DNA from 4 places in the Methylomonas albis genome. Region 1 is predicted to be linked to each of the others. Evidence: riboswitches for the same ligand, from Rfam matches in the RefSeq annotation. Region 1 holds a riboswitch; each other region holds the start of a gene.

What was found. A riboswitch is a leader RNA that binds a small molecule or an ion and turns the genes downstream of it on or off. The one in region 1 is predicted to bind cyclic di-GMP.
Region 2: it holds a riboswitch for cyclic di-GMP, as region 1 does, so the genes downstream of both, EBA_RS07560 (hypothetical protein) here and EBA_RS19410 (hypothetical protein) in region 1, are expected to answer to the same signal.
Region 3: it holds a riboswitch for cyclic di-GMP, as region 1 does, so the genes downstream of both, EBA_RS16990 (VPLPA-CTERM sorting domain-containing protein) here and EBA_RS19410 (hypothetical protein) in region 1, are expected to answer to the same signal.
Region 4: it holds a riboswitch for cyclic di-GMP, as region 1 does, so the genes downstream of both, EBA_RS08830 (PEP-CTERM sorting domain-containing protein) here and EBA_RS19410 (hypothetical protein) in region 1, are expected to answer to the same signal.

What each region holds. Positions count from the first base shown of each region.
Region 1 is NZ_JACXSS010000001.1:4,252,970-4,259,141, forward strand. Features, by position in the region: gene EBA_RS19400 (hypothetical protein) at 1-614, opposite strand, end outside; gene EBA_RS19405 (hypothetical protein) at 611-1,393, opposite strand; gene EBA_RS19410 (hypothetical protein) at 1,606-2,397, opposite strand; cyclic di-GMP riboswitch class I at 2,484-2,561, opposite strand; gene EBA_RS19415 (TonB-dependent siderophore receptor) at 2,975-5,443, opposite strand; gene EBA_RS19420 (hypothetical protein) at 5,442-5,654, shown strand; gene EBA_RS19425 (FecR family protein) at 5,640-6,172, opposite strand, start outside.
Region 2 is NZ_JACXSS010000001.1:1,623,141-1,629,312, reverse strand. Features, by position in the region: gene EBA_RS07565 (type 2 periplasmic-binding domain-containing protein) at 1-437, opposite strand, end outside; gene EBA_RS07560 (hypothetical protein) at 502-1,260, opposite strand; cyclic di-GMP riboswitch class I at 1,305-1,394, opposite strand; gene EBA_RS07555 (hypothetical protein) at 1,839-1,988, shown strand; gene gspM (type II secretion system protein GspM) at 2,097-2,534, opposite strand; gene EBA_RS07545 (hypothetical protein) at 2,428-3,039, opposite strand; gene gspL (type II secretion system protein GspL) at 3,105-4,298, opposite strand; gene gspK (type II secretion system minor pseudopilin GspK) at 4,291-5,259, opposite strand; gene gspJ (type II secretion system minor pseudopilin GspJ) at 5,256-5,843, opposite strand; gene gspI (type II secretion system minor pseudopilin GspI) at 5,833-6,172, opposite strand, start outside.
Region 3 is NZ_JACXSS010000001.1:3,687,781-3,693,952, forward strand. Features, by position in the region: gene purB (adenylosuccinate lyase) at 1-1,105, shown strand, start outside; gene EBA_RS16980 (cohesin domain-containing protein) at 1,236-1,841, opposite strand; gene EBA_RS16985 (hypothetical protein) at 1,909-3,933, opposite strand; gene EBA_RS16990 (VPLPA-CTERM sorting domain-containing protein) at 4,066-5,031, opposite strand; cyclic di-GMP riboswitch class I at 5,122-5,202, opposite strand; gene EBA_RS16995 (nucleoside recognition domain-containing protein) at 5,658-6,172, shown strand, end outside.
Region 4 is NZ_JACXSS010000001.1:1,912,400-1,918,571, forward strand. Features, by position in the region: gene EBA_RS08805 (sigma 54-interacting transcriptional regulator) at 1-968, opposite strand, end outside; gene EBA_RS08810 (DUF938 domain-containing protein) at 1,191-1,847, shown strand; gene EBA_RS08815 (SDR family NAD(P)-dependent oxidoreductase) at 1,857-2,591, shown strand; gene EBA_RS08820 (YdhR family protein) at 2,635-2,943, shown strand; gene EBA_RS08825 (class I SAM-dependent methyltransferase) at 3,093-4,166, shown strand; cyclic di-GMP riboswitch class I at 4,740-4,821, shown strand; gene EBA_RS08830 (PEP-CTERM sorting domain-containing protein) at 4,888-6,015, shown strand; gene EBA_RS08835 (carbohydrate binding domain-containing protein) at 6,095-6,172, shown strand, end outside.

The DNA of each region.
Region 1 (6,172 bases):
CTATGACCGCCATCCGTGGAGCGAATGAAGAACTTCGGTACATAGTTGGGATCGAGTACAGCTTCGCCAGGCCGCCAAGTACTGTAGATATTGCCCTGACCTTCACCGTCGGTTCTATCAATAGCCAGCCAGTTCTTGTCACCAATAAATTGGTATACCGGGTCGTGCCACGTGATGCCACCATCCGTGGATTTGAATACGGAACTGCCGTCCACACTGCCCTGGGACATCGATTGATAGTAAAAATTACCTTGCGAATCGGCATCCAGAACCGGGTCGGTTCGATTCTGCATGGCTATTGCCGGAAGTGCGCCATTACCCCAACTCGCACCAGCATCAAAGCTATACCCGTACCCACCCTTTTTGGTAAGGATGTCCTGCGGATCAAACATGCGCCAGCCGATGACGACATTGCCGGCATCCAAAGGGTTAATGGCAATGGACGGCTCGTTGCCAATATCGCCTATGATGTTTTGACCGCTTGCATCCACGTTGACTTGGTGACTGACATAAACACCAAAGGTATTGACTTGAGAAGGCGCCGATTGAGCGACTGCGGGCAACATCATCACCGTCAATAAAACACCGGCTTGAATTCGATCGCCCCCGTTCATGCTGTGATTCTCCTGCCAACTCGACCAGTGATGCCAAGCCCGATCAAACCGCTCGCGAACAACCATACGGCAGCAGGTACGGGCACCACTGTGGTTTGAAAACTAAAGGTGCCGATACGCGCGTCGCTCAATCGAGCGTCGGTTGCGCCCAAATGATCAAAGCCCCAACCATATCCAAGATTACCGGCGAGCGTCAGATTATTGCCAACCAATCTGGTCGATACGTCGAACAATTCGAAGGCATCAGCGGTAAAACCGAGATGATTTACCAGTAACCATCCGGAGCGACCCGGTGTGGCGGACTCTAATTCCGGGCGATATTCCAGCGTCATATCCCCCAACAGCACCCGATTAGTAGGCGGAGTCACATCAACTCGAAAACGCATCACGCCTCCTAGACCGATACTGCCAGTGGCTGTCCCGAATATATTGCTCGGATCGAACGCAAAGGTAGTTGCTTTATTTTGTCGTTGGGTCGGATTGGCAGGAACGACTGCTTCGTTAACAGCGAACTGCAGGCCTACAGCTGAGATTTCATTGGCCGCATAATCGGCGGGATCGGTAGGCGTATTGGCGTCTCGCAGTTCTATAAACGTTTTAGATGCCACTGCGCTGGCATTAAAAAACTCTTCCACGTAGATGGAGGGGGCTGGCGTGTTATCTAAAGCAATACCCGCAGCCAAGGCATCGCCGTCTATATTTAAAGTGAGTGCGCCGCCGGAAACCGTAGCGGCGTTAGCAAAGCTTGGGAAGAAAAATCCAAAAAAGACAAATCCCATTGAAATCACAGTCATTGTGAAATAGTTGGTAGTGCGTTGTTTCATAAACATAAGGTTGGCCGAGTGGTTTGATGCAAATAAATTGCGCTAGCCAAACAGGGACGATCAAAAATGCGTAAGGTCATTGTTGATCATCCTGTTGGCTACGAGCGCAGGCGGACCCATCCGGCACATCAGTATTTGCTGTTCCGGATGGTTTTAGCTAATAGTGTTTAAGCGACACGTTTCCGGCGATTCATGCCAAGCAAACCGAGCAAACCGCTACCAAAAAACCATACAGCTGCCGGAACCGGCACTGCCGATGGGTTCAATTCCAGGTGACCGAAAATGTGATGAGGATCTGACGAAGCGAAAAAATCCCCGTAAGTCATCACACCGACATAATTGCCGTCAACCGAAGTGCCCCAAGTCAAATCGCCGCTCAGGTGAAGCAGGCCAGAACCATCAACCGATTCAACGGAGTTGACCAAGGTGAACAAAGTGTTGGCACCAAATCCGGCATCATTCGATACGACATTCCAGACACCATTCACTTTCTGCAAGTCCCAGTCCGTGGAAGAGTTGTAATTGCCGGTTGCACCCAGAGCGTCCCTGAAACGAATTGCACCAGTTAAGCCGATCTGACCAACGGAAGTGTTGTTGGCATCCATGGTAGTTTTTTGCAGCGTGCGGTTATCCGCTAGGCCGGGGCCATTGGCATAAGTAATCGTCGACGTATTGCTGTTCACGCTGAACAACATATTCGGCACGTTGCCACCGCTACCAGCATTACTAGCGGTGATGTAGGTTTGGTTAAAGCTCGAATCGAAATATTGCTCGAGAATGACACCATTCGGAAAGTATCCAGGTACGATTGTTGCCGCCGCCATTTGCGCGTTGTCGATAGTGACGTAAACGTTGCCACTGACTTGCGAAGCACTGGCAGTCGCGGGAGACAATACCAAACCAATTGCGACCAATGTAAAAACACCGGCAACCGCCGATTTTAAATTGCAGTTTTCCATCAAAATTTTCCTTCATTGTTAGGGTTGAAATTCATCCTCCGGAAGCGGCACGCAAACAAACAAGTTTCTCATACGGCACGCTACCCAAGTGCAACCCGGCTGTCTTGGCCCCAAGACCCGTGGCTTTCCGGCTCCGTCTCACGGCGGATGTGGCAGTGCGTCCATCCCTGGACTTTGCTCCTTTCCCTGAGCGAAGTTGTCCTAAAAGTCCGACGTAAAGCTTGCCTTTACCGCCATCGCAGAGCACAGATTGTCGATGGCGGCTAACGAAGCAACATTGGTAAGGTAATAAGACGGGCTATATTCCATAAACCATTGCTCTTCTGTTAATAAGTCGTATGGGCGGAGAAATCGACTACGGAAACATGGAATTTTTTTGCCGGGGGATGTGGTTTTTAGCGGAATTTTTTATAAACAATTGAATATAAAGGGCAGAACCCTTAGACGGACAAAGTCTTGATGACTGATGGTTGGAGCTAAATTAGAGCGACTAACATGGATAGCCTATTTGTTCCACTGAAGTCTTCAACGGTGTAGAGGACTTTTGGCGAGCATTGGTCTGCAGCTGGCTACCCGTTCAAAAGCGTAACGCCGCGGAAAAATACAGCGACGCACCGGCAGAAGGCACCACGCGCCCACCGCCAATATAGCCGCCGCCGAAATATTGGAAGGGCTGAAAATAGTCGTTATCCGTCAGGTTTTTTGCGGTGAGTGCCAAACGCAAGCCCTGCATTTCATAAGCGGCAGTGGCGTCAAAGCTGTGATAGCCATTGACCTTAAACGCATTATCATGGGCGATGTAGCTGCCTGAGCGCAGATTGACTCCGACCCCCAAAGAAACCCCGGTAAGCAATTCATTTTTAAAACGGTAGTTAACCCACAAACGCCCGGCGTCCTCAGGTACCCAGGCAACACGGTTGCCTTTGGCGATTCCACCTGAGTCCAGCATAAAACGGGCGTTGGTATGGGCATAATTTGCCACGACTTGAAACTCGTCGCTGAATTGCCAGAGTAAGTCGGTTTCAATGCCTTGGGAACGTTGATAGCCCGAAGAAGTGTAAAACAAGCCCACACCGGTATTCGGCACAGCCACCTGTTGGCGGTCTATCTGATAAACGGCCACTTGCCCGGAAAGCCTGTTGGCAAACTCGAACTTGAATCCGGTTTCCATTTGCTGCGACATTTCCGGCACCGGGGCACTATCGAAATTCACGAACGGCTGTCCGCGCATGCCTTCGCTATAACCGGCGAAGAGCGAAAGCTGATCGGTGACATCGTAGACCGCTCCAAGCCGTGGCAATAATTCCAGGCGAGTGGTGGTATTGGAATGTTTGACGACTTTATCATCGTAGGCAATTTCCAGGCCGCCTAACCTTAAACTAAGCAAGGTATGTAGACCTTTGGCAATAGTACTTTGCCACTGCAGGTAACCGCCGTATACCGTATTCGCTACAAATTGGTTATATGCGCCTACTCCCGGATCGCTGTACGCGACCGGAAACGACGGCTTGCTGAGATCGACAAGTCCTATCGGCCCAGCGGCCTCGACGAAACCATCATCTTTCAGCTTGCTATAGTCTCCACCGAATAACACCGTGTTATGGGTGATGCCAAAATCGAAGCTGGCTATCGCGTTGGCGATATAACTAAACTCCTGCTGCTGCTGCGCTAACTCGCCATTGACCAAGGCCCAGGTTGAGGGCGCGAGCAGCGGCGTGTCGGCAACGAACGTGCCGTTAAACAGCGTCTGAATTTTTTCATCGAAGCTGGAATTGGAGTACCGCGCTCTCAAATCCATGCTCCAAATGCGGTTGATGTGATGCTCCAGTTTGGCCCACACAGCCTGGCTTTCCGAGGTACTATCGGGAATGTCTGAGCGGCCAATGTACAGATCGCGCGGTACCCGAAAACTACCGGCAATAGTACCGGTCGCCGGCAGGCCCTGATATTCCGGCTGGGCCCAGTGCGAGACTTTGCCCTGGAGCGTCAAAGTGGTGTTTTCGTTATCGGTCAGAACCAGCGATGGATTGATGTTGTAACGCTCGGTGTGAATGTCGTCGATAGGGTTCTCCGAATCAGTGTACTGAGCAGTGACTCGGAATAAGATGTTGTCGTTGAGCGGCTGATTGAGATCAAAATGCGGCTGGTAAAAATTGTAACTACCTGCGGTAAAACCGATTTCGCGGGAGGCTTCGCGTTGCGGAAGTTTTGAGACCACGTTGATTACGCCACCCACCGGCGAGCCGGAACCGCCGCTGTAAAAAATTCCATTGGCGCCTTTCAGCACTTCTACCCTTTCCACGTTAACGGTGCTTTCCCGATCACCGGGATTGTAATATTGGGTAAAGCCATCGATGAGCTGTTCGGCTCTGAAACCGCGCACCAAAGTCCCTTCGATGACCGGACTGAATAGTAGACTTCTGGAAACCACACCGCTGACATTATTCAAGGCATCGCTTAAAAACAGTGTTTGCTGGTCATCGATCAGTTGCCGATTGATGGTTTGAATCGACTGTGGGATTTCCTTGATAGGTGTATCGATCCGCGTGGCGCTGGCAATAGTGGTCACCCGATAACCGGCTTCTTGACCGACAACATCAACTGGCGATGCGAGATTGGTAAGCGCCTTGACTGGTCTCGTGGCAGTAACCGTCAGGCTATCCATTAAAGTGACTTCGGTTGCGCGACTTGGAGCATCGATTTGCGATTGCTGCTCGAGCAGAGTGGCGGTAGCTGGATCGATAAATCGGTAACTTAGCCCACTATTTTTTAACAACAATTCCAACGCTTGCGTGGGCTCCAGATCACCTTGCAGAGTTTTGCTGCTAAAACCGCGCACCATGTCCGCGGAAAAAAGCAGTTGAATATGCGCTTGATTAGCATACCTAAGCAGCGCGTCGTTAAGGGATTGTGCCGGGATATCGAAGTGACACAAGGTATCAGCCGAAACCGCAGGAGCGACCAACACCATACCTGAGAATGAGAAAATACAAGTCAGCAGCAATGCTGGCGTGCCAAAAAAACAATAGTCCTTTGGTCTGGTCATGAACGGCAACAATAATTTACGTCGATATCCGCGTGGACGCCCTAAGCTTGAAAAACTTTGGACGGCAATTGTGAACACTTTGATTTACTACAATGCGGATTCAGCAAAAATTAACTTCCCGATTGCAGTTGCCATCAGAACTAGCAGTAGAGCCGCATTCATTCGCCACATGGCCCTGGTTATTGTTGAGAAAGACTTAGCGGTGCAATAAAACCCACCAGGGCCCAATTGCGGTTTGTTTCAGCGACAGTGCCGCAGTGACTGTGTGCAGGGTTTGTTCCGGGTTATCCAGCGAAAACACACCGGTAACCCGCAGGTTTTTTAATGCGGCATCGGCGAGGAAAATTCGACCTAAGCGATACCGCTCCAGTTCGCTGATAAGCTCAATTAACGGACGGTCATTGATGACCAAGCGATGCTGTTGCCAGGCGGTCGTTTGTTCCAGCCTCGCCGCCTGGGGTTTTGGCAATGATTGCCCTGCGTTGTAGTTTATTTGCTGGCCTTCTTGGATCTCGACGTAATCCGTCGGCGTGGTTAGCCGGGATACGGCTACCGCATGCTGCTGCACGATCACATCGGTTTGGGAGCCAACACTTTCATAGACATCGAATACCGTCCCCAGCGCACGGATATTGAGATTGTCCGCTTTGACTTCAAACGGTCTGGCGAGGTCTTTGGCGACCGTAAAGCGGACTTGCCCATGATGCAAAACGATCTTCCGGGCAAACG
Region 2 (6,172 bases), 2.6 Mb from region 1:
ACGTTCAAAAATTCGACATGAGCAGCTGCGTTATTCCCTTTCGCGTCATCAATGAGTGGAGCAACACCTTTAGCAGAACCACCTACGCTACGTTTGTAAATCAGCAGGTTGGCTTTACCGCCAGCCAAACCGACTAATTGTGGGTTCAGCGGGTTCAATGTGCAGTAATATGCGTTTTGATCTTTACCACCGCCATTATCTTTAAATTTATAGATAGGCTGGGTTGAATCACACATACGATCTGCAGCAATTACAGACGTGCTGGTCGCCAAATGCTCAATATAGTCCAGCGCAGCAGAAGCACCTGACAAATAAATTTCATAAGTATCGGCAGGCGTTACTACGACTTTGCCGGCACCATCCAATGTGATAGCCGCTTGCGCTGTGCCAGCTAATAAGGCAGCAGAAACTGCTGCACCTAAGATTAATTTTTTCATTTTGTCTCTCGCTTGTTAAAAATTAGAGAGCCACTCCCGGATAAAGCCGGAAGTGGCCAAAAGCTTATACAGCCAGTGATTTACGACGGTTTAAGCGCAATACGCCCATCAGACCGGCGCCGAACATCCATACAGCAGCTGGTAGCGGCACGGAAGCAACAGGAGGCGCAGTAAAAGTCAGACTGTTGCCAGCCAATTTCCATTGACCAACAAATGTGCTTGCAATATTGTCACCAGTGTTTTGGTCCAATACGCCCAACTGAAAACCAACCGCATCACCATAGTTTGCTTGCGGGTCTTGAATCCAAGTACCCCAAACGCTAGCGGCATTAGCGTGCTGGCCAGTACCAGCGGAGTCACTATCCAAAGCCAATGTGCTCAGATTTTGTGAAGTAACGTTAGCAACTCTGCTATTGATATCGATTGCGTGGTTTTCTATACCTGAAGACACGTCAATTCCGAACAGAATACTTTGGGTAACAGCCAATGGCGCGTTACCTGTGATAGCGGCACCAAAATCAACAGAATTGCCGACAGCAACTGCGTATTTGATTTTGCTGGTGTTTGCACCGGTAATAAACGATGTCCAGTTGGTCAGAGCAGACAGGTCAAAATTCAAGCTGTAATTTGTGTTACTGACGTTGGCAACCAAGTCGTTGTAGGTCACGCCGGTATCCAGGGTAAAAGTTTTACCGGTAGTGATGTCGTAAGCAGACAAATAAGCTTCGTTTAAACCACCGCCGTTTTTCTCGATAGCAGCGTTAGCTGAACCAGCGCCTACCAACAGAGCCGCTGCAACCATAGTTTTTGCAAAATGTTTCATTGTTTATGCCTTATGTTTAAAAAATAAAAGTCTTAAATACACAAGGTGACAACCCAGCTATCTTGAAGTCTATCGCAGACATAAGACCTGAAGCTTTCCGTCCCCGCTTCGCAACGGGTTTGGCTTTTACACGCTTTCCTAAACTCAACACCATCTAACAGATAAACAGTGTCGCCTTTCCCCCGCTACCATTTTTTTCCACCTAACCTCCTCCCTATCCTCTTCCTTCGCCTGCTCCCTTTGCGTGCCATCCCTGTTCCTTAGTTACTCCAGAACTTCTGCTGAGCACCAAGCCCCTTGGTGCTTCAACTTGGGGTGGATTATTCCAGAGCAATAGCGGCGTTTCGGTTACAGCATTGTTAAATTCACGTGACATGTAATACATCTGTATTACGAATAAGCTGGCTAACGCGGGTAATCGGGAGCTGGGTTGCGGGTGTATCTCTTAATGACAGTGTCCCGGCGGGCGGGGGTTCTGATGCGAAGTCTTTTACAGCCTCAATAGCTATTTGACACTAAGGCGATTTATGCCAATAAAGTCCCCAAAGCAAGCAACTTTCCGTTGACTGAGCAGACTGGTGCTGAGCGAAGCCAAAGTAACCGAAGTCAGCCGTTCGCTGAGCGAAGCCGAAGTCAGCCGTTCGCTGAGCGGAGTCGAAGCGAACGACATATTTGGCATTGCTAATGGGTACAAACTTTCTCAAAAACCACCTAAAGAGAAGCTCTAAAAATCATCCGTTCATGCTTCCACGGGCTCAGCACGAACGGATAGGCGGTTGCTGTACCAAAGCCGCCGTTCGCGCCAAGCGGTTCGAATGGCAATTTTTAGCGCTTCCCTAAACACCCAGCAAAACTTTGCCATTGACAACGCCCTCTCCGGCATCGCTTGGTTTCTCGACATCGATTTGCAGCACCTGCAAGCGGTGCTTGGTTTCCAGAATCGCCAGCCACGACATCAATTTATCGAAAGGCAGATGCTCCAGCCAGACGCTGACTTTATCTTCGCCTTCCGGTGACAGGTGTTTGATCGCCGGCTTTATCTCCAGTTGTTGACTGCTGAAATCAACTATCGCCATCGGCGATTGATTTGCGCTACCTTCTGCCGGTGCGTCAACCACAGCCTGCTGCCGCAAGGCCGCTGCTTGATTGCCGACTTGTTGTAAATAGTTATAGATTTGCCCTTGCGCCTGGATTTTTTGCCTCAACGAGCGGCTCTGTTCGGCAAACGGTTGATAAAACGCCAAGTAAGCGCCATACACCAGCACGATCAGCAAACCGCCAACGGCCAACCACCGCTCTCTGGGCGTTAAATCGGCAAAACGCTGGCTTAGGTGATTTTTGAGAAAAGTTATACCCATTGGCAATGCCAAATATGTCGTTCGCTTCGACTCCGCTCAGCGAACGGTTGACTTCGACTTCGCTCGGCGAACGGTTGACTTCGACTTCGCTCGGCGAACGGTTGACTTCGACTTCGCTCGGCGAACAGTTGACTTCGGCTTCGGTCAGCGAACGGTTGACTTCGACTTCGCTCGGCGAACAGTTGACTTCGGCTTCGGTCAGCGAACAGTTGACTTCGACTTCGCTCATCGAACAGTTGACTTCGACTTCGCTCATCGAACAGTTGACTTCCACTTCGCTCATCGAACAGTTGACTTCCACTTCGCTCATCGAACAGTTGACTTCCACTTCGCTCATCGAACAGTTGACTTCCACTTCGCTCATCGAACAGTTGACTTCCACTTCGCTCATCGAACAGTTGACTTCCACTTCGCTCAGCACAAGTCTGCTCAGTCAACGGAAAATTGCTTGCTTTGGGTACATTTATTGCCGTAAATCGCCTTATGTCATTTTTCGCGAATCTCAAGTTGCGCCTCCACGCCTTTTGCGCCGCTATCGGCCGATTGAATTTTGACTTGCACAGTGATTTGCAACTGTTGTTTGAATTGCTCCAGCTGGCCGATGTCGTTGGCAACCACATGCAATTGCAAATTGCCGTTCAGATAATTGAATTTTTTCAAACGCACGGCCGGCGTGTCTTTCAACAGCAATCCGGAACGATAAATCAATCGCATAAAGCCGCTACCGACGAAATCGTGTTGCTTTCTGAGCTGCACCAATTGTTGATCGGCTTGGGCTTTGACATTGACGATGCGTTTCACATCCGGAAAGGTTTGCTTGAACAGCTCTTGGGTTTTAAGCTCCAACTCACTCAACTCGGCTTGTTGTTGCCAATAGGTATGCAATAGCGCATAGCTCTGCAGCACCAGCGCTACGCACAAAATCATGCCGGCCGGCAGCCACTGTTGCCAGCGGCCTACTTGTCGGTTGCTGACGGCATAAACCCCATTCAATAAATTCAACTCGGCGGGCAATAACTCGGCAGTGCTGGCCATAAACCGCAAGGGCTTACAAACAGAAATTTCCAATTCCGCAAGCGGTAAATTGTCCGGCAGACTCGTTTCGTCGTGGGCTTTGCAGATTGTTAAAGTGCTGAAATCAGCGCCTTCAGCACGGGCTTTTTCCAGCAGTTGCGGCAAAAATAACGCATCCACACCGCCGCCAAGATAGGCGGCGCTGCGCAGAATCACATTAGCGTCGTCGATCAGCAAGGTGCATTGTCCCTGGCTATACGGCAAGCATAAAGCTTCCGAATACGCCGCTTCCAGCGCCAAACCGGCTTCCCGAAACGGCGCAAGCCACGCCGACAATCTTTCGTGCGCGACCGCCGCCACCGCAAGTTTATCTTGGTCTTGCTTTAACCAAACCAGATGATAGTTTTCCACGTCCTCGGCCAGTAAGTCTTCCAACGCAAACGGCAAGGCCTTTTTCAGTTGAGCGGTGCTTTTAATCGCCAGCTCGATTTCCAGCAATAACACCGAAGCGGCCGGCAACAGCAACAGCACGGACTTACCCTGCGCAGCCGCCGTCAACTCGGCCATGGTACCGGACGCCGGCTGACTATCCGGCTCGGCAAGACTCAACCATTCCAGCTTGTCTGCAGACCCTGCCCCGAATCTGACCAATAGTTTGTCAGCCATGCGCCAAGCCTACACGCTGTCGTTTCACTATCCGCGTCCCGCCGCCGCGCTGCAATTGCGACTCAAACTGCAGATGGGTTTTGCCCATATCGATTTGCCCTCTCAATAAAAAATTTTGCGAACTGACGGCCAAGCCGTATTTACCGATGCCGGCATCGGCAACCGCTTCGTCCTTTAAAAATTCGGCGACTTTTTCGAACGGTTTACCTCTGGCTCTGAACATGGATTCCGCCTGATCGGCGCTGATGTCGTCCGCCAAACAGCGCAATACGATGGCGCTGGCGGTATTGACGTTCAGCGGCGCGTAACCATCCACGGCATACAGATACGGCAGCAATGCCCGATAAGTCTCCCGCGTCATACCCTGCACCAGCAGCAACTCGCTGACATCGGCAAATTGCCGGTTAGCCGCGCGATAGGCCGGGTTTAGCCGGGTATAGGTTTCGTCTTCCGCGCCGTGTGGATAACTGATCTGCATATCCGCATCGATCCAATCCGTGATTGCCTGAGCCAACTCGGTTTTCAGCTTTAGCTGCGCCAGCAAGCGTTCCAAGCGCTTTACATCCGGCGCGGAAACCTTACCCTCGACCAATAAATTGTTCAGATTAATCCGGCCTTGCAAATCCGCAATGCCGGCCTGCATCCTGCCACCCGCCACACCTGTGCTTGCCAGCGGTTTAGACCAAGCATCATCCAGGCTATCAACTTCATCAGCCTCGGCTTTTTCATCAACCTTGGTTTTGGCCGCGGCATCGGAATCGGCATCTAACCGGCCGATAGCCCAACTTTCCAAGCCGTACGCGTATTCCCAAGCTTGCATGCTACGCAGTTGATTTTCGGTACGACGAATATCCATCTGCCGCGCACTGGACATCGACACTACCGCGACCGTCGCGATAGCCAGCACCAGCATGACCGTAATCAACGCGATCCCGCGCTGCCTCTGCTTTAGCGAGCTCATTCCCGCACCAAAAACAGCCGTCGGATGTCGCCCAAGCCGGCCAAACTAAAGTTCGCTTCCACCGCGCCGGGCATCCCGGCGCCCTCAGCCGACCAGTGCGGGTGCCATTCGTCGCCGCCGTAAAAGCGCAATTCAAGCGCGGTAACGTTCAACAATTTTTTGCGGTGAAACTGCGTCTGTTGAGTGCGATCCAACACCGTCCAAACTTGCCGGTACAAGACACCGTTTTCCAGGCGATAACTGATGCGTTGCAATTGGCTGTGCATCGACAACTGCGACCAGTCCGGCACGCTGCGGGTTAAAGTCAACAATTCCTCGCCATTGCCGCCGGAAAATGCCGACTGTTCGCTGCCGAATTCGTCCCTAATCGAGCGCGGCAAAGCCTGGGCTAAATCTTCGTTCAGTAAGTACATCGTTTGCTGTAACTCGGCGATGCTGTCCGAGCGTTTTTCGGTGCCCGCTCTGGCGTCCAGCACCGCGCTCAAACCGGCGTAAGCCATCGCCGCCATGATCGCAAACACGGCCATCGCGATCAGGATTTCCAGCAAAGTGAAGCCGCGACTGCTGCCGGCTTTACTGTTCATGCTCGACCGGAACATAACTTAGCAAACCGGCGTAAGGCGATTTATCCCCTTCCAAAAACACTTCGATCCGATAATCCCAGACCGCACCGCCGAAAGCCGGCGTCACACCGCGCTTAGCCTGCCAATACCAACGCCGACCGGCCATCGTCTCCCAACCGTCCTGGTTCTCCGGCTTGTCCTTATCCAAGCGCAATTGCACCGCATGATTAGCGGCAATTGTCGCCGCCAGGGTTTTGTTTTCCAGATACCAAAGATTCTGGGTATTATCCGCGGTAATTTTGATCAGGCCGGCCATCAGAATTGCCAGCAAAGCCAGTGCAATCAACACT
Region 3 (6,172 bases), 570 kb from region 1:
AACCACCAACCACGACGTCAAGGCGGTCGAGTATTTCCTGAAAGCAAAAATCAAGGACAACGCCGAACTGCATGCCGTCAACGAATTTATCCATTTCGCCTGCACTTCGGAAGACATCAACAATCTGTCTTATGCCTTGATGCAGAAGGAAGGCCGCGGTTTGATCCTGGCGGAAATCGACGCCACCATTGCCGCAATCAAACAACTGGCCTTAGCCAGCGCCGATCAGGCCATGCTGTCGCGCACCCATGGCCAGTCGGCGACGCCAACCACGGTAGGCAAGGAATTCGCCAACGTCGTCGCCCGCATGCAGCGCCAGCGCCAGCAACTTGCCAACGTGGAATTGCTCGGCAAGATCAACGGCGCGGTCGGCAATTACAACGCGCACAGCGTCGCCTATCCGGATGTCGATTGGGCGGCTTTCGCGCAAAATTTCGTCGAATCGCTGGGCCTGACTTTCAACCCTTACACCATTCAGATCGAACCGCACGATTACATGGCCGAATTCTTCCACGCCCTGTCGCGCTTCAACACCATCTTGCTGGATTTTGACCGCGACGTTTGGGGCTACATCTCGCTGGGTTATTTCAAGCAAAAAACCGTGGCCGGCGAAGTCGGCTCGTCGACCATGCCACACAAGGTCAACCCGATCGACTTCGAAAACTCCGAAGGCAATCTGGGGCTGGCGAATGCCATCTTCGGCTTCCTGGCCGACAAATTACCGGTATCCCGCTGGCAGCGCGACCTGACCGACTCCACGGTGCTGCGCAACATCGGCGTCGGCATCGCCCACACCAGCATCGCCATCCAATCGACCTTGAAAGGCATTTCCAAATTGGAAATCAACCCGGCCTTGATTGATCAGGACCTTGATCAAAACTGGGAAGTGCTGGCCGAACCCATCCAAACCGTGATGCGCCGTTACGGCATCGAAAAGCCTTACGAGAAATTGAAAGAACTGACCCGAGGCCAACGCGTCACCGGCGAAGGTATGCGCGCCTTCGTCGAAAAACTGGAAATTCCTGCCGAGGCTAAAGCGGAATTACTGAAACTGACGCCACATAGTTACACTGGTTACGCCGGGCAACTCGCCAAACAGATCTGATTCGCTGACGTCTGACACATAATCCAGCGAACGAAGTGCTTGCTCTTTTTGTATACCCTTGGCACAAGCCAAGGCAAACAGTAACCGGCGCGCTTTATACACAAGTGCGCCGGTTGGCCCTAATCGCTCATCAGCTTTTACGAAAGCCGATCAACGGCAACATGCTTGCAAACAACCAAACCGCCGCCGGCAAGGGTACCGCCGTTAGTTGCGCATCGTTTATCGTCAGCTCCGTAGCTACGACGTTGTCGCCAAAACCGTCCGCCAAGGCATTCACCGTCAACGCGAAATCACTGCTTCCAGACGCCAATGCGGAAAATTGCAGAGTTGCCAGTTTAAATGACGCCGAGCTCTGCAAATCGGCGAGATAAGGCGCCAAACAAAAAACGCAATTCGTACTGTCGCTTTCCAACAGACTGGCTTCATAAAGGTTAACAACGCCACCGCCTACAGTGTAATCAGCCAGCGATTCCCCAACAGAAGTATCGCCTAATTTGCCACCAAAGGTAAGGCTGGTTAAGGTCATTTTATCGGCATTGAAGCCTAAGTCGACATCAAAGGCACCTAGGTAATTAAGCGATTCGCTTTGGTCCAAATTGATGTAAAGATCGACGTCGAACGAAGCGCCAACTGCAACGCTAGCGGCTTGCGGCTGCACGCTCAAAGTGGCGGCTTGGCCGCTCGCTGATACCAATTGCAGCGCAGCCACGAGCAATAAAGATTTTAAAGATTTCATAACACGGATACTCAGTAAGAAGGTTTGCAGAATCGGGGGCGACCGGCGCCCCCGACCAACTTAGGATTTACTGCACGGCACAGCGCGGACGGCTGCACAACAAGGTTGCCTGACGCGAATCGAGCACATCGATTTTCAGATCGTTGTTAACGTCTCGGGCGTCAGTGCTGCCATTAGCCGCCGTGTTTTTGGCGGCCAAGATCAGGTTGACATCGTTGAGGTCAACGTCGCCATCGCCGTCGATATCGCCGAGTTTTTGCACATTCACCAAGATCTCGTCGCCTTGCGCAATGGTTTGCGTTTTCTGTCCGGAGGCATCGAACATGGTTTTGAAATCGTTAACCTCGCTGATATCGCTATCGGCGAACAGATTCTGCGCATAGCCGTAGGCCACGGTTTGATATATCAACTCCGCTTGCACGCTGTAGGAACCCGCAGGCAGATTGGCAACCCGATAAGTGACATCGTCGCTGCCGTCGACAAAATCATCGTCGGTCAACGCGCCGCCAACCACTTTGACATCGTCGGAGGCTGTTGCCTTGTTAAAACCACTTGGCAACAAACGGTTATCCTTCAGATAATGATGGCCTCTCAGCAAGGTGTAGGTCACCTCACCGTTATTGTCGCCCATGATCGACTCGTAAACCTGGACTTGGTCCGGCGCAGTGATCAGGTCGTAATGTGGCTCGAAGCCGGCGGGATTACTGTCGGCATCGACACCGACCACGCTGCCGTTAGCATTAACCTTACCCGACTCCCAAACCACATTGCCCTGGCTGTTTTTGACGGCCACGTGCAACAGCGCGCGACGGGAAGGATAAGCAGACGGCAGTTTGTGGCCGGTGGTACTGTTGACGCGTAACACAAACTCCAGTTTGCCTTTCGCTCCGCTTTGCTGAGTATTCAGCAAGGTAGCTGCACTTTGCAGCATGGTGTCGGTGGCTGCCATGGTCGCGGCAAAATTGTTCGACAACACACCCAACTGAGTTTTATTGGTATTAAAAATATCCAGCATCAGCTTGTTACCGCCGACGAATTCGTGAATGGCGAAATTGTTTTTCTTAGTTAAAGCAGCCATGTTACCCGATGGCTGAGTGGAAATATAAACACCGTCTGTACGCGACATATGACATTGCTGGCAACTTTTCGCCAATGGGCCGGCTGGTGCCAGATCGTTGTTATAAGCACTATGCACCCATTCCGAATAAGGCATTTGTTCCGGGAAACGCGATTCCAGGGTTGGGGTCAGGATGTTATCGTTTTCATAGACCGTCGGAGTTTTCAAGTCATGGCAAGTACCGCAAAGCTTGGAACCTGAAATATGCGCGCTATATTGCGGCTTGGCTTTGAGTGCACCACCCAGAGCGGCGTTGTTTTGCATAGGCCCCGGAAATATAGTCGAATAAGGGCCGTACATGATCCGATTGGCGCCGCTGAGCGTCATATCGATTTTATAACCGCCTGTGGAGCCATCTAGGGTTCCCAGCGTAGGATCATCTTTGACCTGATGACACAAACTACAGCTCACACCATCCGCAGCTAAATCATGACGCGAATTCGTAGGACTCAAAATGCCCGGCAGTACCGTGTTATTGACATCCACGGTGTCGAAGATATTAAAACTCTGGCTAACCGCTTTGGCATCGGCATTGACCATCGGTGCGTGACATTTGGTACAGGTGTCGTTGATTTCCGCAGACAGCGCGGGATGCTTTTTCAGTTCGCTTTTGACTTTGGCACGCCACAATGGATCGCGTGACGAGTTGGCCATCATGGTGGCACTCCAGGCTTCGCGAATGGAAACGTCCTTGCCGTTGTTATCGAAATAAGCCAGCGGGCTACCGTTACCGGTACAACCGACTGGAGAATTGACGTAGCGACATTGGGCGGTGGTACTGTCATGGCAGGAACCACAGTTGGCCGAACCCATGAAGTGGGCAATGCCACCGCTGATGGATGGCAAGTAAAACGATGGATTGCCGCTACTGGCGGGCAAGTTCTCGAACGCGAACAGGTTGCTACTATTGAAAAGCACAACCAGAAAAATCAGCCAGGGCGTCCGTCCCGGGGCTGGCAAAATGGATCGAGTCATATCCTATCCTTTATTATTTTTTTAGATTTCCTTGAGCCGAATTCATCCGCCCAATCACAGCCGGTTGCCGATGTATCGGGTTCAAGACCAAAGCGCGGCGACTTGCGCCGCGCTGGTAGTGCGGTGTAGTGCTTAAGAAAGGGTTTTTTTTCGTCTTCCCGTGACACCCAGGCCGGCTAAGGCACTACCGAATAACCAGACGGCGCCGGGAACAGGCACGGCTGAAGTGGTTATATTCAACTGATAATCCGCCACACCAGCTTTCCAGGTGCTAAAGTCAACACCCCCCAGATAAATACTGTAAACATGTCCCGCTTGCGCAGTGAATGTAAATGCGTGAGCCACAGTACTATCAACGTAATCGCTATAACCAATATTGGTTAAGCCAATCGTGCCAAACGGATTGTTCATGTCGTAAGGATGAAGGGTCGTTCCTCCAGGTGAATAGGTACCGTAATTATTCCAACCACCGTGATGTACATAGGCAGCGGTTTGACTATCCATACCGTCGAAAACCGTGATACCGAAACGCGAATATCCCAGTCCCGCTGTCAACACCTCGAGGTTAGTTAGATTCAAGGTCACATTTTGCGTTACATCCGACTCGATCAAGCCGATGTCGGTTTGATGTTTCCAACCGGTCGTCACACCGCCGGTGCTACCACCCGTGTCACGCCAGGCACCACCGCCGGTGTCGATATTCGCAGCGTAACCGTAACGCGCTTGCGCATCGGCCTGGGAAATCTCCGCGCTGTCTCCGGTGGAAGTCAGATGGGCCCCCCAGTTCAACTGCGAAGTACCGCCGTAGTTAAATGGGGTAGCCGAAGTGTACTGAGTAGGATTACTCTCGTTGGTTCCGTAAAATCCGCCGCCAGTTTGACCGCCGCCAGTATAAGCTTGGCCAGCAACGTAATTGATTGCACGCGTTGAGTTGGTGCAGCTAGTACAAAAACCGTATACCCAGCCGTCTGTTGCGGCATCGTTGGCGGCTATAAAGGTGTTGTACATCGTGGTACTAGCAGCCGCGTTGAATGACAAAGCGCCGCCAGCCAAGGTTGTGGCAATTGCCAGGGTTAAACGGGAAGGTTTGAATCTCATAATAGGCCCATAATTTTTATTAGATCAGCACTAACCATGATGAATTTGTCGCTCTCTAACCTGTAGTGGTATGAAAAGCTCCGTTTCATCACAGGCAACCCGGCCGTCTCGCATCCTGCGAGACCCATGGTTTTCCGACCCCGCTTCACAGCGGGTGTAGCTTTATTGGTTTTTTGAATATCCCGTTCAATGATCAATCCGTGACCAAATCCATTAACCTTACGATGCCGCTTTATCCATTCCGCAAAAAACACCGATGCATTTGGTTTTAGCCGGCTATTGCCGACACGGCCACCTCGACCGCGATAAAAGGCAATCAAATTGTGCGCCAAAATAAACTTTCCCAAAAATCAATTAGTTAGCATATTATAAATCCATAATAGTCAGCCTTATCACGCAATCAGATATGCCATTTATGTGATATGACACAATTTAATAAACCAACCAGTTTCAATCAGCAATATTGGTATGTTTCAAAAACCAATATTCAGTCAGCGGAGCCATTTTCCAGCAGCATCTCGACTTGAATTATTTCATTCAAATCAGCAACGGCTGATTTTCAATCGCCTCCCTGCTTTGTTGGTAAAATGCGATCAGTTGTTGCCACCCCACTGTCGTCCGTCATTGTGCTTAACTTAATCTGGGTGTTTTTTTTCCTGTCCGCATTTATCGTCGCGGCGTTTAAGTTATGGGTGCTGGGCGATACCAAGGTATTTGCTGAGTTGATGACGGCGATGTTCAGCCTGTCGAAAACTGCGTTCGAGATTTCGTTGGGCTTGAGCGGCGTATTGGCCTTGTGGTTGGGCATCATGAGAATCGGTGAACATAGCGGCTTCATCAATCTATTGACCAAGGCGCTCAATCCGCTGTTCAGCCGCTTGATGCCGGAGATACCGAAAGATCACCCGGCGCTGGGTGCGATGGTGATGAATATCGCCGCCAACATGCTGGGCCTGGACAATGCCGCAACGCCGATGGGCATCAAGGCGATGCAGGAAATGCAAACTTTGAATCCGCATCCCGAGCGCGCCAGCGACGCGCAGATCATGTTTTTGGTGATCAACACTTCGTCGGTAACGCTGTTTCCGGTGACGATCTTCGCTTACCGGGCTCAGCTCGGCGCCGCCAATCCGACCGACGT
Region 4 (6,172 bases), 2.3 Mb from region 1:
ATAACTCTGAGCAAGCGCGTCTGCGCGGCTGGCGACAAAGCGTCCACTTCGTCCAAAAACAAGGTGCCGCCTTCGGCACGCTCGAAAAAGCCTTGATGGACTTCGATGGCGCCGGTAAACGCGCCTTTTTCATGGCCGAACAGCGCGCTTTCGATCAGACTTTCCGGAATCGCGCCACAGTTGATGGCTACAAAGGGCTTGTGGCCGCGCTCGCTCATGGCGTGAATTGCCCGCGCGATCAACTCCTTGCCGACGCCGGTTTCGCCATGGATTAACACCGTGGCCCTGGTCGGCGCTATCACTTCAACTTGTTGCAACACCTTTTGCATCGCCGGTGACTTGGCGACGATGGCCGGCGCCGGCTTGGCGGCGTGTTGTTTGGGCAAACTCCACCAGATATTGCGCATCCGCTCTTCGATACGCGAATGCAGAGCCGCCATTTCCAGCTTATCTGCCGGTGGGTCCTCGCGGCGGTACTCCAATCCCGGTTTGTCGATAGCGCTGTCGCGCCGGGTGTGAATGCATACTTCACAGCCACCGTTGTGTTTGGCGATGCTCTGGCGGATTTCCACCTTGGCGTAGCCGAAGTTGCGGGCGGCTATGCCGCCGAACACGCTGGATGTCATTCGGCACAGCTCGGGAAAATTGGTCACGCCGTCGCCGAAGGGGCAGCGACTGTTGACCACGGTAATCGTGCCGGCTTGGACTGAGGCCAGCGAAAAATTGCCGCCGATATGATTTTTTAACGCCAGAATTAAGTCGATATAGTCTTCGTTGCCCAATTCGCCGTGCCTTTGATATTCATCGCGATAAGTCTGCTCGAAATACAGGCCGGCGCTCTTGGCAATGCGCTCGATCAAGGATTCGCAATAGTCTCCGCCTTCCTGCTCGCAGGCGTGCATCAGTTCCAGGATGAAGGTCTGCAGGAAAAACACCGGTGAAATCTGGGAGAAATCGTGTTCGCTCATAAAGGCATATGTGAAATTAAACTTCACTTATTGAAACATGAATTCACGTATGCGGCGATTGGGTTTTGCTAAGTGGTTGATTTTTATTGCTGCCTGGCTTCCCGAAATGTTGGCCCGCGGCTTGCTTTATATCTATCGGACATCGCAATCCGCGGATGTTCAAGCAAGCCGGCACATTAGGCTTGAACGCATAACTATAAATAATCTTTCGAGGAGATCAGCATGAGTGACAACAAACCACCTTTGAACCCGCATCCATTGAGCGAATATGTGGCCTGGGCCGGCAATCGCAACCGCGAACCGATCCTGGGGGTACTCAAGGAGAAACTGCCCAAGGATTCCGGCCGGGTCTTGGAAATGGCCAGCGGCAGCGGCATGCATATCAATTTTTTCGCGCCGCATTTCGACCACTTGCACTTTCATCCGACCGACAAAGACCAGGAAGTATTCGACAACATAAAACAATTAACCGCCGATCACGCTAACGACAACATCGCGGACCCGGTGCATCTGGATTTGACTAGTCCTGACACCTGGTTCAACCCCGGCGATAAAGGCAGTTTCGACGCCATTTTTTGCATCAATATTTTTCAGGTGGCGCCGATCTCAATTGCCGACGGTATGATGGAATGCGCGTCGCACTTGCTCAGCGAAGACGGGATATTGCTGATCTACGGTCCGTTCCGTGTCGAAGGCACTTTTACCACGGATTCGAATAAAGAGTTTCACGAAACTCTTAGTTCGGCAGGCGTGTCGGAATGGGGCCTGAAAGACGTTGCCGATTTACGCAAAGCCGCCGAAAACCACGGCATGGAACTGAAAGAGCAAATCAATATGCCTGCCAATAATTTCTCGCTGATATTCGGCAAAAAACCATAAGGAAAAGTGATGAGCGAAGTCTGTTCAGCCCTTGTGATGGGCGTGGGGCCGGAGCGGGGGCTGGGTGCCGCTCTGGCAAGACATTTTGCGGCACAAGGTCTGCATGTGTTTATTGCCGGGCGTAGTGCGAACAAACTCCGGCTTGTCGCTGAAAACATCCGCCAAAGTGGCGGAAAAATCAGCGCCGTGGTGGCCGATGCAACGGTGGAAGCGGATATCGACAGGCTGTTTGCGGCGATTCGGGAACAGGCTTTGCCATTGAATATTGCTGTTTACAATGTAGACAGCAATAGTTGCGCGCCACTATTGGAAACCGGCAGCGATATGTTTACTCGGCTTTGGCAACAAAATTGTCTCGGCGGATTCTTATTCGGGAAACAGGCCGCCGCCATCATGCAAGCCCAGCGGTGCGGCACGCTGATCTTTACCGGCGCCACTGCGTCGATGCGCGCCAGACCGCCGTTTACTGCATTCGCCGCAGCCAAAGCCGGCTTGCGGGCGTTGGCGCAAGGCATGGCGCGGGAATTCGGCCCCCATGGTGTGCATGTCGTGCATACGGTCATCGATGGCGTGATCGACGGAGACCGCGCTAGAAACCAGTTCTCCAGTTATGTTTCGGCCAAGGGCGACGACGGCTTGTTAAAGCTGGAGGCGATTGCCGAAACCTATTGGGCGCTGCACCGGCAACATCCCAGCGCCTGGACGCATGAGCTGGATTTAAGGCCCTTTAAAGAACCGTTTTGATGCGTTCGAATACTGATTCCACTAATTTAACCGAGAGTGACCCATGAAAATATTTTTATACGCGGAATTCCAAGTAGCCATTCCTTTCGATCAAATCGATTGGCGGCCCATCAACGTGGAAATGAAGCAATTTCCGGGGCTAAAGTCGAAAACCTGGTTAAGCGGCGTCAACAACCATACCGTTGGCGGCTTTTACGAATTCGATTCTATAGAAAACGCCCAAACCTATATCGACGGTTTGTTGCTGCCGTTTACCAAGCAGGTGAACGGTAATCTGTCGGTCAAACTGTTCGATGGCGAAATCACCCGTGACGCCAATATTGGTATGGATTCGCCGTTTTATAAGGTGTAATTGAGGCATGCACGCCAGCGCCCGGCGCTGTGAAAGAATGCTTACGGTGCCCGGCGGTGATGTCTATTAGTAAAAAATAATATTGTTCCTTCGCGACGAATTCAGTAGATTACATCGCCTCTTATTCTAAAACCGTATCAGGAAGATTTATGACCTTGCATTTGAACGAAGTCGACAACGCTAAACTGGAGCAACTCCAGGGAAAAGTCATCAACGATGTTGCCGGATCTTTGGGCCTGCTGACGGCCTACATCGGCGACAAGTTGGATTTGTACAGCGCGCTGTTGGAGATCAGCCCGGCCAGCAGCCGGGAACTCGCCGACAACACCGGCATGGACGAACGCTATCTGCGGGAATGGCTGTCCGCCAATGCTGCCGCCGGCTATGTCAATTATGATGCCGCGTCCGGCAAGTTTTCGCTGTCGGCGGAACAAGCGGTGATCTTTGCTGCGGAAGGCCATCCGGCCTGCATGCAAGGTTTCTTCCAAGCAGTGATGTCGGTGTATATCGATGAACCCAAGTTGACCGAGGTGTTCCGGTCCGGCCAGGGCTTGCCTTGGCGCGACCATAGCCCGTGCCTGTTCTGTGGCACCGAGCGTTTCTTTCGGCCGATGTACGCCATGAATCTGATCGATGTCTGGCTGCCGGAACTCGCCGGTGTGCGGGAGAAACTTGAAGCGGGCGCCAAAGTCGCGGACGTCGGTTGCGGCCACGGCTCCTCGACCATCCTGTTGGCCAAGGCCTTCCCTAACTCCACCTTCCATGGATTCGATTTTCACGCGCCGTCAATTGAGCATGCCCGGGAGCGTGCGCGGGCGGCTGGTGTCGCCAGCAACACTATTTTCGAAGTGGTCACCGCCAAGGAATATCCGGGTAAAAACTACGACTTGGTAACGATATTCGACGCCCTGCACGATATGGGTGACCCGGTCGGTGCGGCTAGCCATGTCGCCAGCACACTGGCTGAAGGCGGTACCTTCATGCTGGTCGAACCGTTTGCCGGCGATAGCCTGGAAGAGAACCTGCACCCTTTGGGGCAGATCTATTATTCCTTCTCAACCATGGTCTGCGTGCCGGCCTCCAAATCGCAAGAGGTAGGTCTGGGACTGGGCGCGCAGGCCGGGCAAAAACGGCTAACCGAAGTACTGAATGCGGCCGGTTTCAGCCAAGTCAGACGTGCCGCCACGACACCGACCAATCTGGTGCTGGAGGCAAAAATTTAACCTGCAGCCGTTCGCCAGGATTGCGCCGTAAGCAGGTTTGGCCACTGCCATTGCTTGACCCGTAATGCCGCAAATAGCGGTTTTAACGTTTCTGGTAGTGTGCTTGTGCAGGACGTTTACGACTGCATTCTTAGGGGGTGACCGGTGGTCGACGCCCCCACTTTTGCTGTTTCGGTCGCCTGCCGGCGTCGGTCAGTTGCTAGAGATTCAACATCGATGCAGTCTTCGTAGCCGGCGGTAAATGCCGGTTCTTCGGCAGAATCCAAAATTCCCCCATTATTTTTTTAATCTCCGTTACACCAGCCGGATATTTTAAACCACGCAAAATAAGTTATTCGCCACAGTCTATGGGGCAAATCCCTTAAATATCGTTCTCGCGGATGTGATTCCGAATTGTCTTAACGGTTAAAGCTTTATTTGTAAATAATGACTTACGTGTTTTGTAAGCGCTTGGCACAAATATTGTTTTATGTTAACTGGTTCTTTATCACATTCTAATATTTTCATATTCAGTCGCGAAGGATTGCAAGAAGGTGTTGCAGGCGTCTGCGCGGAAACACTGTGCGTAAAGAAACCGCCCCTTGCCGACCCTGCTGTGAAGCAGGTACGGAAAGTCGCGGGGCTTGCACTAATGCAAGTCAGCCGGATTGCTCCCATGTGATAGGGGTGTGGCATTTGCCGCGTATCACAGAATTTATTTAATGGAATTAATGGAACAATTATGAGCACAAACTTTCAATTAACCGCAATTGCCTTATTACTGAGCGTCTGCGGAATCTCACAGGCTTCCTTGACCGCCAGCAGCGGTCCGGTCGGTTTCAATGGTACAGCGACGGTCATCGCAACGGGCGGGCAGGTCGCATCCGCTACCAATTCGAATAATAATGCGGCGATTGCCACTGTCGCGATAGGCCAGTTTAATGCGGCTAGCGGCGTGTTGACCGGCGTTGATCTGCAATTGGATTCTAGTCGGACCCAAACCATCAATGGCGCCGGCAATAAAAACAACGGTCCGGGTAGAACCGTCAACGGTAGCGGCACCAGCAGTGCCTTGTTATCCGCCGCCGGTGTCAGTGCTGGCTTTAGCCCTAATTTGAGTCAAACCGGATCGGGTTGTAGTTTGGCCATGGGGCCAACCGGCGCTATCAGTTGCAGTTGGGGGCCAACTTCATCAGCCGCTACCGCGACGGCAACCACTGTTGCGGTGGACGAGCAAAATCTTAATGATTATGTAGGAAACGGTTCGGCGAATGCTTCATTGAGTTTGCCGACTTTGTCGGCTACCACCACCATGTCGTCGACCATGGGGCAAGCAGGTAGCGGTTCGAGTGCCACCTATAAAGTCAACTGGGCCGGCACGCTGCAAGCCAACTTCAGCTACTTGTTGCATTCCTTGGCTTCTTTTGACGGTGCCGGCGAGTCCAACACCCTGATTTTGGATTTCGGCAATGTCGCCCAAAATAGCGTTAACTCGATGAATTTTAGCTTGTTTAATCTGGCCAATGCCGACCGCATCGGTTTGGATTTTGATAGTGTGAGTGGTAGCGGCGATACCGGAGCCTTCGATACCGGCTTATCCACATTTACCAATCTCGCCGAAAGCGGCAGCCAGTCGTTTATTGCTAATCTGTTGACCGCAAACACCGGTGCCTTCAGCGCGCAATATCTGCTTAATCTGTCCGATGCGGATTTGGGTGCCAGCAGCACCCGCCAAAACTATCAATTGACATTGAATCTGACAGGCAATGTCGTGGCGGCGGCTGCCCCAGTGCCAGTGCCTGGCGCGGTCTGGTTGTTCGGTAGTGCCTTGGGTTTTGCCGGTTTACTGAGAAGAAAAGTCAACGCGTGATCTCAGCCGTTAACGCCGCGTGCCCGAATAGAGTGGGCGCTCGGCGTTAACACCTAAAACGGTTAACGAGGGAACATATATGAAACTGACAACAGGATTGTGTGTCGGCTTGGCGATGGCGGTACCAGCCGTGCAAGCAAATTTGGTCGCCAACGGC